One region of the Psychrobacillus sp. INOP01 genome, then DNA from elsewhere that is predicted to be linked to it. Evidence: riboswitches for the same ligand, from Rfam matches in the RefSeq annotation. Region 1 holds a riboswitch; each other region holds the start of a gene.
What was found. Region 1 has a riboswitch for cobalamin ahead of KD050_RS10430 (hypothetical protein). Riboswitches for the same ligand answer to the same signal wherever they lie in the genome.
Positions count from the first base shown of each region.

Region 2: another riboswitch for cobalamin. It lies ahead of KD050_RS14285 (ABC transporter substrate-binding protein); the one in region 1 lies ahead of KD050_RS10430 (hypothetical protein).
Region 3: another riboswitch for cobalamin. It lies ahead of KD050_RS03535 (S-layer homology domain-containing protein); the one in region 1 lies ahead of KD050_RS10430 (hypothetical protein).
Region 4: another riboswitch for cobalamin. It lies ahead of KD050_RS12060 (ribonucleoside-diphosphate reductase subunit alpha); the one in region 1 lies ahead of KD050_RS10430 (hypothetical protein).

Region 1 covers NZ_CP073315.1:2,048,154-2,051,370, reverse strand. Annotated here, with positions in the region: partial or broken gene KD050_RS10440 (GTP-binding protein) at 1-608, opposite strand, end outside; gene KD050_RS10435 (hypothetical protein) at 709-885, shown strand; gene KD050_RS10430 (hypothetical protein) at 1,137-1,364, opposite strand; cobalamin riboswitch at 1,588-1,777, opposite strand; gene KD050_RS10425 (MFS transporter) at 1,896-3,128, shown strand.
Region 2 covers NZ_CP073315.1:2,847,121-2,850,337, reverse strand. Annotated here, with positions in the region: gene KD050_RS14290 (FecCD family ABC transporter permease) at 1-793, opposite strand, end outside; gene KD050_RS14285 (ABC transporter substrate-binding protein) at 798-1,766, opposite strand; cobalamin riboswitch at 1,896-2,036, opposite strand; gene KD050_RS14280 (hypothetical protein) at 2,102-2,323, opposite strand; gene argS (arginine--tRNA ligase) at 2,426-3,217, opposite strand, start outside.
Region 3 covers NZ_CP073315.1:698,706-701,922, reverse strand. Annotated here, with positions in the region: gene KD050_RS03535 (S-layer homology domain-containing protein) at 1-1,873, opposite strand, end outside; cobalamin riboswitch at 2,049-2,246, opposite strand; gene rpsD (30S ribosomal protein S4) at 2,817-3,217, opposite strand, start outside.
Region 4 covers NZ_CP073315.1:2,374,164-2,377,380, reverse strand. Annotated here, with positions in the region: gene KD050_RS12060 (ribonucleoside-diphosphate reductase subunit alpha) at 1-1,578, opposite strand, end outside; cobalamin riboswitch at 1,832-2,009, opposite strand; gene KD050_RS12055 (DUF4362 domain-containing protein) at 2,116-2,565, opposite strand.

The sequences.
Region 1 (3,217 bases):
CACATGCGAAGATTTTATTTTCCTTTATCATGCGCTGAAGCACTTGTGTCCATAAGTCCTTATCAAATCCGCTGTCCATATATGTTTCTAATAGGGCTTCATCGCGCTCCGCAATAAATTCAATTAGTTCTTCATCGAAAGTATTAGTAATATCGCATACATCCTCCGATAAGGTGGCACGTATTTCAGCAAGAATGCTTGTTGGATCAGTACCTTCATAATCGGTTTTATTGATAAAGAAAAAGGTCGGTACTTTGTGTTTTCGTAGTAATTGCCAAACAGTTTCTGTATGTCCTTCTATCCCATCTACCGCGCTGATAATAATGATGGCATAGTCCATCACTTGAATTGCCCGTTCCATTTCTGGAGAAAAGTCGACATGCCCAGGAGTATCGATAATATAATACGTAGAATTATTGTAGGAAAAGATTCCTTGATCGGCAAAGATAGTAATTCCTCTATTTTTCTCTATAGTATGACTATCAAGAAACGAGTCTTGGTGGTCAACTCGTCCTCTTTCTAATTGTATTTGTATGGTATAGCAGCTGCTCCGAAAAAGTAGTTTTTCCAGCATCTACATGTGCAAGAATTCCAATGGTTTTGTGCATGTTCTCACCTCTGAACTTAATTATAGCAAATTACGGTGAAACCACCTGCATCAGTGCTATACTAGGTAGACTAAAACAACGAAGAAAGAGGGTACAAAACATGCAATATTCAAAATCTAAAATGGAAGAGCTAGTGAAATATAGCCCGGAGTTAAGCAAGCGTTTAAAAGAGGTTATGAAGGAGCATGATTTAGAGAAAAGCTTTGCTTTAAAGGCTTTATATCATTCAGAAGTAAAAGACGGCGGTAAATATCAAAGAGATTATCAAGATCTATAAAAAAAGCGAACCGATGCAATATAAAATCGGTTCGCTTTTTTGGTCCAAGGTACTTTAAAGAAAGAATAATGCTAGTGATTTCCATTTCGGGAAAAGGAACAAAGGCTAAGAGCGCCACCTCGTGTGGCAATGTCTTCGTGACCAACCTATCTAAAGAATCAATATAGTAACAAGTCCGTCCAAAGCCTACTGAAAACGCTAGAAAAAGGTTTTAAATTTAAAGGACCGGGCATTTGCCCAGTTTTTCTTATTTAATCCTCTGTAACTCCTGAAATCTCGCTTTTAATTTGTTTAAATGCTTTTTGTAAATTAAGTGTATACATAGTTTTATCCTGTTCACGCATATCTGTGATATTAGCAATTTCTCTTTCGAAGGCTTCCAACATCAAATCAAGTGAAGTGGATGAGCTTCCTATATAGTTTGTCATTAATACATATTTAAATTTCTCTAAATAATCTTCTTTTGTGCCAATTGTCATTTCAAAGTTCCTTTCCTCAACAAAAAAAGCATCCTCTTTTTTCAAAGAAGATGCTAGTTATTAGTATAATTAGTTGTTGTCGAAACGTTTGAAACGTAATAAAATGCACACTGAAAAAGAGTCAATTTCTCCAGTGTTTTCATTGCGTTTTTTCGTACGACAGCAATTTCAAGCATTTGCTTGTTCATAGCTGCACTTAACACCTCCTATCCGCGTAGGGTTTTGGTGTGTACTTGAAATAGGCAGGTCTCCTGGCTCATGATCATCGCGTTTCTATCCTTCCCATAATAACTTACAGTGGATGTAGTAGAATTGCTCCCATTTACAGTTGCGGGACAGCGTCGGTTTTTCACCGACTTCCCTTTTAAGTTCATTCGCTTTCGCAAAAGAACACCTAAATCTACACATTATTCAATTGTTCTTTTACTATAACATATCTGAAATAGAAGAATATATTTTTGTAAATAACCGCAAATTTGGATAAGAACTTAGTAAATTCCCTCACTATAATTAATTCGAGGGGGCAAGAAAATGAATTTAATAAGAACAAGAAATCCATATCAAGTTTACATCTACACATGCTTTTTATCACAACTATTTTTTACTTTTATTTTTACTGTGAATTTGTTGTATCACGTAAAGGTTGTAATGCTGGATCCATTTCAGCTTGTTTTAGTGGGAACAGTTTTGGAGCTATCTGTATTTCTTTTTGAAATTCCTACCGGAGTAGTTTCCGATTTAAAAAGTCGAAAGTTGTCTATAATAATTGGTTACTTTCTAATAGGAATTGGTTTTTTAATGGAGGGGCTATTCCCTTATTTTGCAACTGTACTATTGGCCCAGGTCGCATGGGGAATTGGGTATACGTTTACAAGTGGTTCTCAGCAAGCATGGATTGCAGATGAAATAGGAGAAGAGCGTGCTTCATTAGCATTTATAAGAGGGGCAAAGGCCGGTAGTCTTGGGCAAGTCATAGCCATACCTTTAAGTATTGTAACGGGTTATTTTATGATTAGTTTACCAATCATTATTGGTGGACTATGTATGATTGGGTTAGCGGTATATTTAATCATCTTTATGAAAGAAGAGAACTTCAAACCCCTGAATAAGATAGAAAGAATGTCGACTTGGGAAAACATGAAAGGTAATATGAGCAAAATTATTTTTTATTCTAAAGCTAGCTTCATTATGAGAATGCTATTTTTAATTGCTTTATTTGTAGGGGTTTATAGTGAAGGTTTTGATCGATTGTGGATGTCTCATTTTTTTGAAGTATCAAATATAGCGGCTTTGCCTGAAGAGAGGTTAGTTGTGATTACAGGAGCTATTCAATTCATTATTGTACTTGTTTCTTTTGTAGCGCTCCATTTAATGAATCGAAGTTCTATACATCAGAATCTTAGACATATTTATATAGCTCTATTTATAGGAAGTTTATTTATAATCCTGTCATTGCTTGGCTTTGCTTTTTCCTCATTTGTGATTGGATTGTTAGCCTTTTATATAGTTATTCAAGTGACAAGAAAAGTTATGTATCCACTGGAGGACATATGGTTAAACAAAATCATACTTGAATCCTCTACACGTGCAACATTCTTCTCAGTAAAAGGCCAAGTAGATGCCATAGGTCAAATTGGAGGGGGTCCAATGATTGGATATATAGCAACGGGTTTTACAATAAAAACAGCCATCGTTGTAAGTGCAGTTTTATTAACTCCAGTTCTTTACTTATATAAAACTATTTTGAAAAGTACTAGAGTTTGAATAGTTTAAGTTTAAATACATTCATCTTTATTGATAGATAAAAGAAAATGATTTCGCTTATATCGACTATTAAAAAGCATCGGTTCTAG
Region 2 (3,217 bases), 800 kb from region 1:
ATAGCAGCCTCGTCATATGTGGAACGACTAGTCCTACAAATCCAATCGTTCCAGATACAGCGACCGCCGTTCCCGTCAGCATGGAACCGCCGATTAAAATCATCATTTTCCGTTGTTTCACATTGACCCCTAAATGCTTTGCTCGCTCTTCTCCAAATAGCATCGCATTTAACTCTCTTCTATTTAACCACAATAAAAAGGTACCAATAATTACAAACGGTAAAGCCATTTGCACGAAGCTCCAGCCCCTCATCGATACACTTCCGAGTAGCCATCCAATGATTTGTCTCAATTCTTCCCCTGTCAGTGCTATCATCAACGAAATTACAGAACCTAAAAAAGAACTAAAAATAATACCAGTCAAAATTATTGTTTCCATTTTCATCGCACGGTCGACTAGCTTTGCAAAAGTAATAACGAGTAACATTGTAACTAGAGCACCAATCATACTGAAAACTGGTAACGTGAATATCCCTAAAAATGGCACCGAAATACCGAAAAAGAGCGTAGCCACGGCACCTACTGAGGCACCGGACGACACTCCTAACGTATAAGGATCGGCAAGCGGATTTTTTAATAACCCTTGAAATGCAGCACCTGCAATGGCTAGTGATGCACCAACTAGCCCTGCAAGCACAACACGTGGCATGCGAATTTTCCAAACGATATTGGTCGCGATTGCATCTGCTCCCGTATCCCATAATGTGCTGATCGGTACCTTTACGGATCCGACCGATACACCAAGCCAAATTGCTACTAATAGTGCAACTATGGACAAGATGTAGCCGATCAAGGCTTTACTCACTAAAAGCCTCTGGATAAATTGCTTTTGCTACTTCTTCTAACCCCTCTGCAAGACGCGGACCTGTACGACTTGTTAGGTTTTCATCTACTTGTATAACTTCATTGTTTTTCACAGCCGTAATAGAATCAAAACCATCACGAGCTTTCACACTATCCACAATTCCTTCGACATAGCTATACATCACTATAATTACGTCCGGATTACGGTTAACAATTTCTTCTGGCTCCATTATAAACCAGCCTTCTTGATCGGCAGCAATATTTTCAGCATTCACCATATCTAAAATTTCTTGCATGAATGTCCCTTTACCAGGTGTATAAATTTCTGGAACATCTGAAGTTTCTACGAATACTGTTTTCTTTGTTTCAACTTTTGCCACTTTCTCTTTTACTTCTTCTACTTTTGCTTTCATGTCTTCTACAATTTTTTGTGCTTCTTCAAATTTGCCAGTAGCACGACCAACTTGCTCAATTGTTGTATATGTTTCATTGAAGTCCGTTGCATTTTTCACTACGAAAACTTTCACGCCTGCATCGCGAATTTGTTGTAATCCAGCTTCACCCATACCTAGGGCAGACTCATGCGCAAATACGATATCCGGGTTCATTGATACGATTTTCTCTACATTGAATTCCATACCACCGATTTTCTCTTTTTCAAGTGCTTCTTCTGGATAATTATCGTAATCATTAACACCAACGATTTCATCATTTAAACCAAGTGCAAATAAGATTTCCGTATTACTTGGTTGCATAGAAACGATCGTTTTTGGCGCTTCTTCCAATGTAATTTCATTACCAACTGCATCGGTCATTGTTAATGGGAAAGTTGTTTCATCTACAACTACTTCCTCTTGTGCGTTGCCGTTATCTGCGATAGGTATTTCTTCTTTTTGTCCGCATCCTACTAGCAATAATACTGCAAGCGCGGATGTCATCCATAATTGCCATAATTTCTTCATGTGCTTTTCCCCCATTATTCTCAAAAATAAAAAAACTCTCGTCCAATGAACAAGAGATAGAATAGGTATAAATCTGCGAGGTTACCAATTGCCAAGCCGACTTACACGAAACCTATCCTCGTAGGTATTAATGTGTAGACTCATAAAGGCAGGTTTTCTGACTCATGATAGAACCCTATCATATACAGTGGCGGGACCGTGCTGGATTTGAACCAGCTTCCCTTTTAACTTGCTAGTTTATTAGCAAGCACCTTTATGTTAAAAATTATTATTGATGCATCGATTTCATTATACATGAAATCATTCACCTGTCGACTAGCAAATTTTCTGAAAGATTATTCTAATATTGTCATTAATAATTTTCGTTTCCTATTAAAACGATAATACAAATATTGCGCGATTAGATTGACTATAAACACAATCGGATATGCAAGCCGTATACCTTTGATACCCATATCTGTAAAATGAGACAACATATACGCTACTGGAACTTGAACAAGAATAATACTAGAAATTATGAATAGTGTAGCCCATAATACCGAACCTGTTGCTCTCATTATCGCTAATAATGCCTTTTGATGAACATCTACCGTGAGTTATACATCTCCAAACGACAAAAAAACACTTCGACCGAAGTCGAAGCGTTAAAAGAAGTATTTTTACATTTGTTCTGGAGCAGAGACACCAAGCAGGCGTAATGCATTTGCGATTGTTTGGCGTGCTGCTGTTACAAGCGCCAGACGTGCTTCTGTTTGTGGAAGATTATCGGCATTTAATACCTTGTCTGCGTTATAGAAGCTATGGAATGTCGTAGCTAATTCTTGGATGTAAATTGCAATACGGTGAGGTGCACGAAGTTTTGCAGCATCTGCAACTATTTGTGGGAAGTCACCAATTTTTTTCAGTAAATCTAATTCTTTTTCACTTTGCAATAATTCAAGTGAATCCGTCGATACTTTCATTCCTTGTGTTTCTGCTGATCGTAAAATCGAACAAATACGTGCATGTGCATATTGTGCATAGAACACTGGGTTTTCATTTGATTGAGAAACAGCTAAATCTAGATCGAAGTCCATATGTGAGTCACCTGAACGCATACCGAAGAAATAGCGTACTGCATCTAGCCCTACTTCTTCCACAAGCTCACGCATTGTTACAGCTTTCCCTGTACGTTTACTCATTTTCATTTTTTCGCCGTCTTTATATAATTGAACCATTTGAATAATTGATACTTCTAGCTTTTCACGTTCGTATCCAAGTGCTTCAATCGCCGCTTTCATGCGCGGGATGTAGCCATGGTGGTCTGCTCCCCAAATATTTATCAGTTGGTCGAATCCACGAACGAGTTTATCTTCATGGTATGCGATATCTGGCAATAAATACGTGAAAGAGCCATCACTTTTAATAAGTACGCGATCCTTGTCATCTCCAAATGTAGTAGAACGGAACCA
Region 3 (3,217 bases), 1.3 Mb from region 1:
ATGTACCTGTATTAGTTAGCTTTCCCGCTTGGCTAACTCGGTAATTATATTCCCCATTATTCACCAATTTGAAAGGATATGTTTTTGTGCCATTTGGATTTATTGTCGCTTCACCTTCAGGCAGTATCTCTTCAAATGTAATGAAGTGTTTGATTTTTTTTCCAATAAATAATTCTGCATCTTGAGGAACTGTAAAAGTCATATTCCCTGAAAATGGGATTGCCGTACTTACAGCTTGAGCAGATGCTGCAATTGTTATAGTTATGCTATTGCTTAATGCAACGTATTGAGTGTGCTTAGCATCTGGTTCAAACTGATAGAAGAACGTTTTTCCTGTAAGAGCTAATACAGGAATCTGTCCTTGTGCAGTTACGTCACCTAGCTTCAATGACGTATCGCTTGATATATCTTGTCCAACTTTTACAGTGTAATCATTATCAACAACCCAGCCGGTATTACTAGCTTTAAAATTAAGCTGACGGAATTTGAATTCTTGGTTCGGCTCAGTTGTAACTGTTAACTTACCACCACCAACGCTTTTATTATTGCTATCAAAGCCTTCGTAGCGATAATTACCTATTGGTATAGTAGCTGTATAAACGTTATACGTACCTTCGGCACCAGCTCCTATGTTTATTTCTTGTTCGTTCGCATCGTAAAGATTTAATTTAACTGTTTTAGGTGCGACAGTGAACTTTACTTCGTTAGTAACAACAGCTTGTAAACCAACATTTTTCGCTTGATTAAATAACGCTGTTGCCTGATTTAGTGCTAATACTTTCGCATCAATGTCTTCTTGAATCGCATTTTCATCTGCGATTAGTTGTTGAGCAGATATGATTACATTTGTATACGCATCTTGTTCAGCTTGAGTTACCCAATAATCAGTGGGGGCTATATCTTTTCCATCGACACTTACTTTTACAGAAGCTTTAGTTGATTCAGCTTGTTGAATGTCAGCTTGTAATACTGTTTTTTCAGCTTTAACAACTTCTTCATCGTCTCCATTTAAAGCAGTATATAGTTGAGTTAGTGCAGTATCTACATCTGATTGACTGCTCTCCATATTAGTGAGCTGTAAGTATGCGGCATCATAAGCAGACTTTACATTTGTATTTGCTAAAATTTCGTTTTTATTTGGAGCACTATTAATCTCTGCTATTTTTGCTGTTAATACATCTTTATTTGCTGGATTAATATAATTATTTCCACCAAAACCTCCGCCTAAATCTGCTCCATAGCCCCAAACAGTAAACTGCCATCTAATGACATCGCCATCTTCAGGGAACCAATCTGAGGCACCACGAGAGATAAAATCATTTTTAACAGCTACCATCCAACCTGACATATCTGTATAGTCAAATTGACCTAACCAGTTAGATTCTGTTCGCTCATTAATTGGGCCAGATTTATCAAGAATGTATTGTGGAACTTTCACTTCTCTAGGACTTGGATCATAAATAGCTGCTAAATAAAAGCTGCTATCTACAGATCCCATATTTTCATAGTTTCCATCCCCTAATAGATTAACTAAAACTTGAGCTACGTTATCACCTTCATAAAAAGGTACTCTAACAGGTTCATTTATATAGCCTTGTCCAAGGGTGAACTTCTCAACGGAAACCGTCACATAGCCTTTTGGTTCAGAACTATGTATCGTCGCACTATCATTAGTAGTGTTCGAAGATAGTTCGTTCTCCGTTAGCTGGGATATATCAGCTTCCTCGTCATTAGATTGATTATTAATAATAGAGCTAGTTTCTAACTCACTATTTTCAGATAGCTGTGTCTCAGCTAGAGCAGCAGGTGAAAATAGCGAAAATGATAGGATAAAGACAATCGCTATATTCAACCATTTCTTATAAAAGTCCATTTCTTTTTCTTTCCTCCTCAAATTGTTATAAGTGAATATACTTGCAATTAACTCGAAAAGAAAAAAAGATGCTTCTCCAATTAAAGGAGAGCATCTAAGGAAAATAGAATAAGACTCAAAAATACAATTGCCTGTCCATCTATTTGCCGTAAATTCTCCTAGCTTCCGAAGAGAGTTAATACGATGGAATAGAGGTAGGTCTCCTGGCTCGTGTATCCTATTCAGAACCTTCCCATCTACTGGAGGCATTTTTCCTCGTTTGACAGTGGTATTTTCTGTAGTCATCTACACTTACAGTTGCGGAAACAGCTTCGGCTTTGCACCGAATTCCCTATTAAGCTCTTAAAAGAGCACCTTTATTCTGCAATTGTTATTCACTTAAGTTAAGTTTAGCATAAATTTTTTGTTTTCAAAATAGTTCGATAAGAAAAGAATAATTCTGTGGTTATCGCCCCGTCAAAAAAGCTATTAAATACAAAATCTTCCTGGAGGTTACTACTAATAAAAGAGAAATGGATATTTTTGCATCAAATACGTTAGTTGGAGTAAACTAATTGTTGGTTTCAAAACACTATTCCAGATGCATGGCGCAATTGGAAATGAGGAGAGAGGTAAAGAGTTCCTGAATAATGTTGAAAAAGGGAAGAGGAAAGTATACGAGTAAGTGATTATCTTGGAATATGATGGTGAAGTTATAAGCTCAATAACAGACACACGGTTTGTTGAGCATTCCAGCTTCCTGTTTATTGCTCAATTCCATCAACTAGGCTTAAATTTATACTTATCTATTCCAGTACATACGCCGCCAATAATTTTTACTAGCCCCAATAACCTGCTTTTTAATGCTTTATTCTGCATTGTTTAAAAAAGGAAAAAGCCCCCAAAACCTTGATAAACAAGGGTTTCGAAGGCTTTTAATATCACTCTTTGTAGAGCAATAAAATTAACGAGAGTAGAACTCAACGATTAAAGCTTCATTGATTTCAGCAGATAGTTCTCCGCGTTCTGGATTACGAACGAAAGTACCTACTTTGTTGTCTGCGTCAAAAGATAAGTATTCTGGTACGAAGTTATTAACTTCCATAGATTCGTTTACAACGTCAAGGTTTTGAGATTTTTCACGAAGAGAAATTTCTTGACCTGCTTTTAGACGGAATGAAGGAATATCAACGCGTTTACCATCAACCATAACGTGACCGTGGTTTACTAATTGACGTGCTCCACGACGTGTGCGAGCAAGACCTAAACGGTATACAACATTATCAAGGCGAGTTTCAAGAAGAATCATGAAGTTTTCACCATGTTTACCTGGCATTTTACCAGCTTTGTCAAATAGAGTACGGA
Region 4 (3,217 bases), 330 kb from region 1:
TCCTAGACCGATCCCTCTGTATCTAGAATTCGTACGTTCTGCTTGAGGAACTGGAATCATATTTAGGTCAATCACGTTATCGAGCATTCGAACTTGAATTTTTATGAGCTTTTCTAATACATCTGCCGGAACTGCTCGTCCTAGATTAATAGAAGATAAATTACATACGACAAAGTCCCCTGGCTTACGACGAGTGACAATGATATCATCCTCAATTTGAATCGACTCGAATGTTGTTGCACTTTGGTTTTGGAAAATTTCTGTACAAAGATTACTACTATAAATCATCCCAGCATGTTTGTTCGGGTTGCTACGATTGACCTCATCGCGGTAAAACATAAATGGCACACCAGTCTCTAGCTGAGACCGCATAATTCGCTTCATCAAGTCGATAGCAGGAACTGTTTCTCGAGACAAACGATGATCACTGACGCATTCCTCATATTTTTGGCGGAACGAACCATCTCCACGTTTTTCATCATAGAAATCTTCTAACGAATAGCCTTTTAGCTGGCGAACTTCATGCGGGTCAAATAAATGCCATTCCTCTCTAGCATCTACTTTCTCCATAAATAAATCTGGCAAGCACACACCAGTAAAAATGTCGTGCGCACGGAGACGATCATCCCCATTATTTAAACGTAGATCTAAAAATGTAAAGATATCTTTATGCCACACATCTAGGTAAACAGCTACCGCTCCTTGACGTTGCCCAAGCTGATCCACACTTACTGCCGTATTATTAAGCTGTTTTATCCAAGGGAGTACACCACTAGAGGCTCCTACAAAGCCTCTAATAGAAGACCCACGGCTACGCACTTTACCCATATAAACACCGATACCACCACCAAATTTTGAAAGAGTTGCTACGTCGGTATTGCTATCGTATATTCCTTGAAGACTATCATCTACCGTGTCTATAAAACAGCTAGAAAGTTGCCCATGTGGCTTACCTGCATTAGAAAGTGTTGGTGTTGCTACTGTCATATATAGGTTGCTCATTGCCCAGTATGCTTCTTTTATTTTCTCTATTCGATTTTCTTGCTCATCCTTCATAAGCGTCATCGCAATAACCAGCCATCGTTCCTGTGGCAGTTCCACAATAGACTTATCAAAGTCCTTCGCTACATAGCGATCCAATAGCGTTTTCAGTCCAATATATGTAAACAAGTAGTCTCTCTCTGGTACAAGGATCTCAGCTAATTGCTCTAGTTCCTGTAGGGAATATACTTGTTTAAGACGTTTATCGTAAATACCTTTTTCACTTAAGTGCTGTACATTTTTTGCAAATTTTGTGTACACTGCATCCGCAGTTGTGTTTCTTCTCTCAGCTACTTGCTCGTAAACCTCGGCTAGATGGACTCGTGCAGCTACAAAGGTCCAGTACGTTTCTTGTTCATCTAGAAAGCTTAAGGCTTCTAATGACATTGACTTAGACCAAGCGGCTATTGTACCTTCTGGGTGCTTTTGCATCCATCTTTCATGTGTTTTTATAAGAGGAGCAATTTTTTCTTCCCCAAATTCTTTTGTTAGATTATGTAGTACTTCTTGTTTAGTTGTGTTTGAGCTGATTATCATTTGAATTCCTCCTATATTTTTATCGAGTACAGTTATGTGGCGCTTGTCCTCGGTTATGTGGTGCTTGGATTGTTTTATGTGGTACTTACCGCTCTTTATGTGGTACACACATTTAAACTACAATACAAAAAGCGATGTCACAGCCATCTTCGGCTGAGCCATCGCTCAAAATTAAAAGTGTAGGATACAACAAGACATATCGATCATTAGAGATAGAGGCCTTCGCTCCCACCTCTCAACCCCCGAAGAAAGTGTTGCTTACCGATGAAGAGGCAGGTCTACTGGCTCGTGTTTCACTCTTCTGCTGGCCTTCCCACGATTGCTCGCAGTGGCTATTCAACAGTCGTCCACACTTACAGTTGCGGGGACAGCTTCGGCTTTTACCGAATTCCCTTTTAAACCATAAAGGTACCTTTTTATCGTTAACATACTATATATTGTGTTTAGTTCATTTATATAATCTAACATATTGTGTTTAAGTGAGCAATAGATAATATAATTCTAAATATGAAAACCTCAAGAAAAACCCGTCCCCTGCTATTTCCAAGTGACTAAAATAATATTATCTACTTTATTATCGCAGCCTTCCAGAAGGTAATCAGTTCTTTCTGTGGTTTCAACGACCTCAACTGAAGTACAAGATGTATTACTTATGCTTCCTACTCCAAATTTATCTCTTCTTGTGTCTGTTGTATATTTTATAACTCCACCATCATATTCAAGATCCTTCAGCATTGGATCACCTTCTGTGGTATAACTAACTACTCTAATACTATCCTTTTGGTTTTTTTCAACATTATTTAGAAACTCTTCGAATCTCTCTTTATTTTCAATTTCTCCATGCATATCTACAACATCCTCAGATGAAGGTGTGTAGTCGGGAACATTATTTTGTTCCCCAATTGTATTAGCTGAGTTTTCTTCATTTTGACACCCTGCAAATATAAGAGCAATAAATAAAATACAGAGTGAAATTACCTTTTTCATAGATGTATTCCCCTTTTTGTAATTAGACGTTCCTCTTCAAGGGGTGTTACATATTTATTATCCTAGCCCAAAGCGAGATAATAGTGTTTTACACTCTATTAATAACACATTTACTAAATGAGCTTGGAGACAGTGACCTTATAGTAACATGTTGGCGAACAGCGGACAATTCAACATTTTATATTCCAAAACAACACCTACATATTCAAATATAAGAAAAACCGGGCAAAAAGACTCCCGGTCCTCTAAGAAAAAAAAAAACTAGATATGCCGATGCCGTTGATTTCCGCTTCGGGCGGACGCTTTCCGTGGGCACGGCTTCAGCCGCTTCCTTTGCTCCTGCGCAAGGCTCGTCGCAAAAAAGATTTTCGCTACGCTCCGTCCAGGGTCTTCAGCTCGCGCTGTTCCCACTGGAGTCGCCGCCCTGCGCTCCAATCAACAAAATTCACTTGAAGAAACGGATAATTGAATACAATATCACTTAAATATTCATGTATCATTTGGAAATAAGTAAAGATAAGGATGATTTTATTCCTACATTAACTTTGGGTAATCTTATCATCTAAGCAATATGTTATGCTAAATCTTCCAATGAAGTACTACACTCTATATTGATTGTAGTGCAAGGTGATTACTCCAGCGGGGTGAGGGA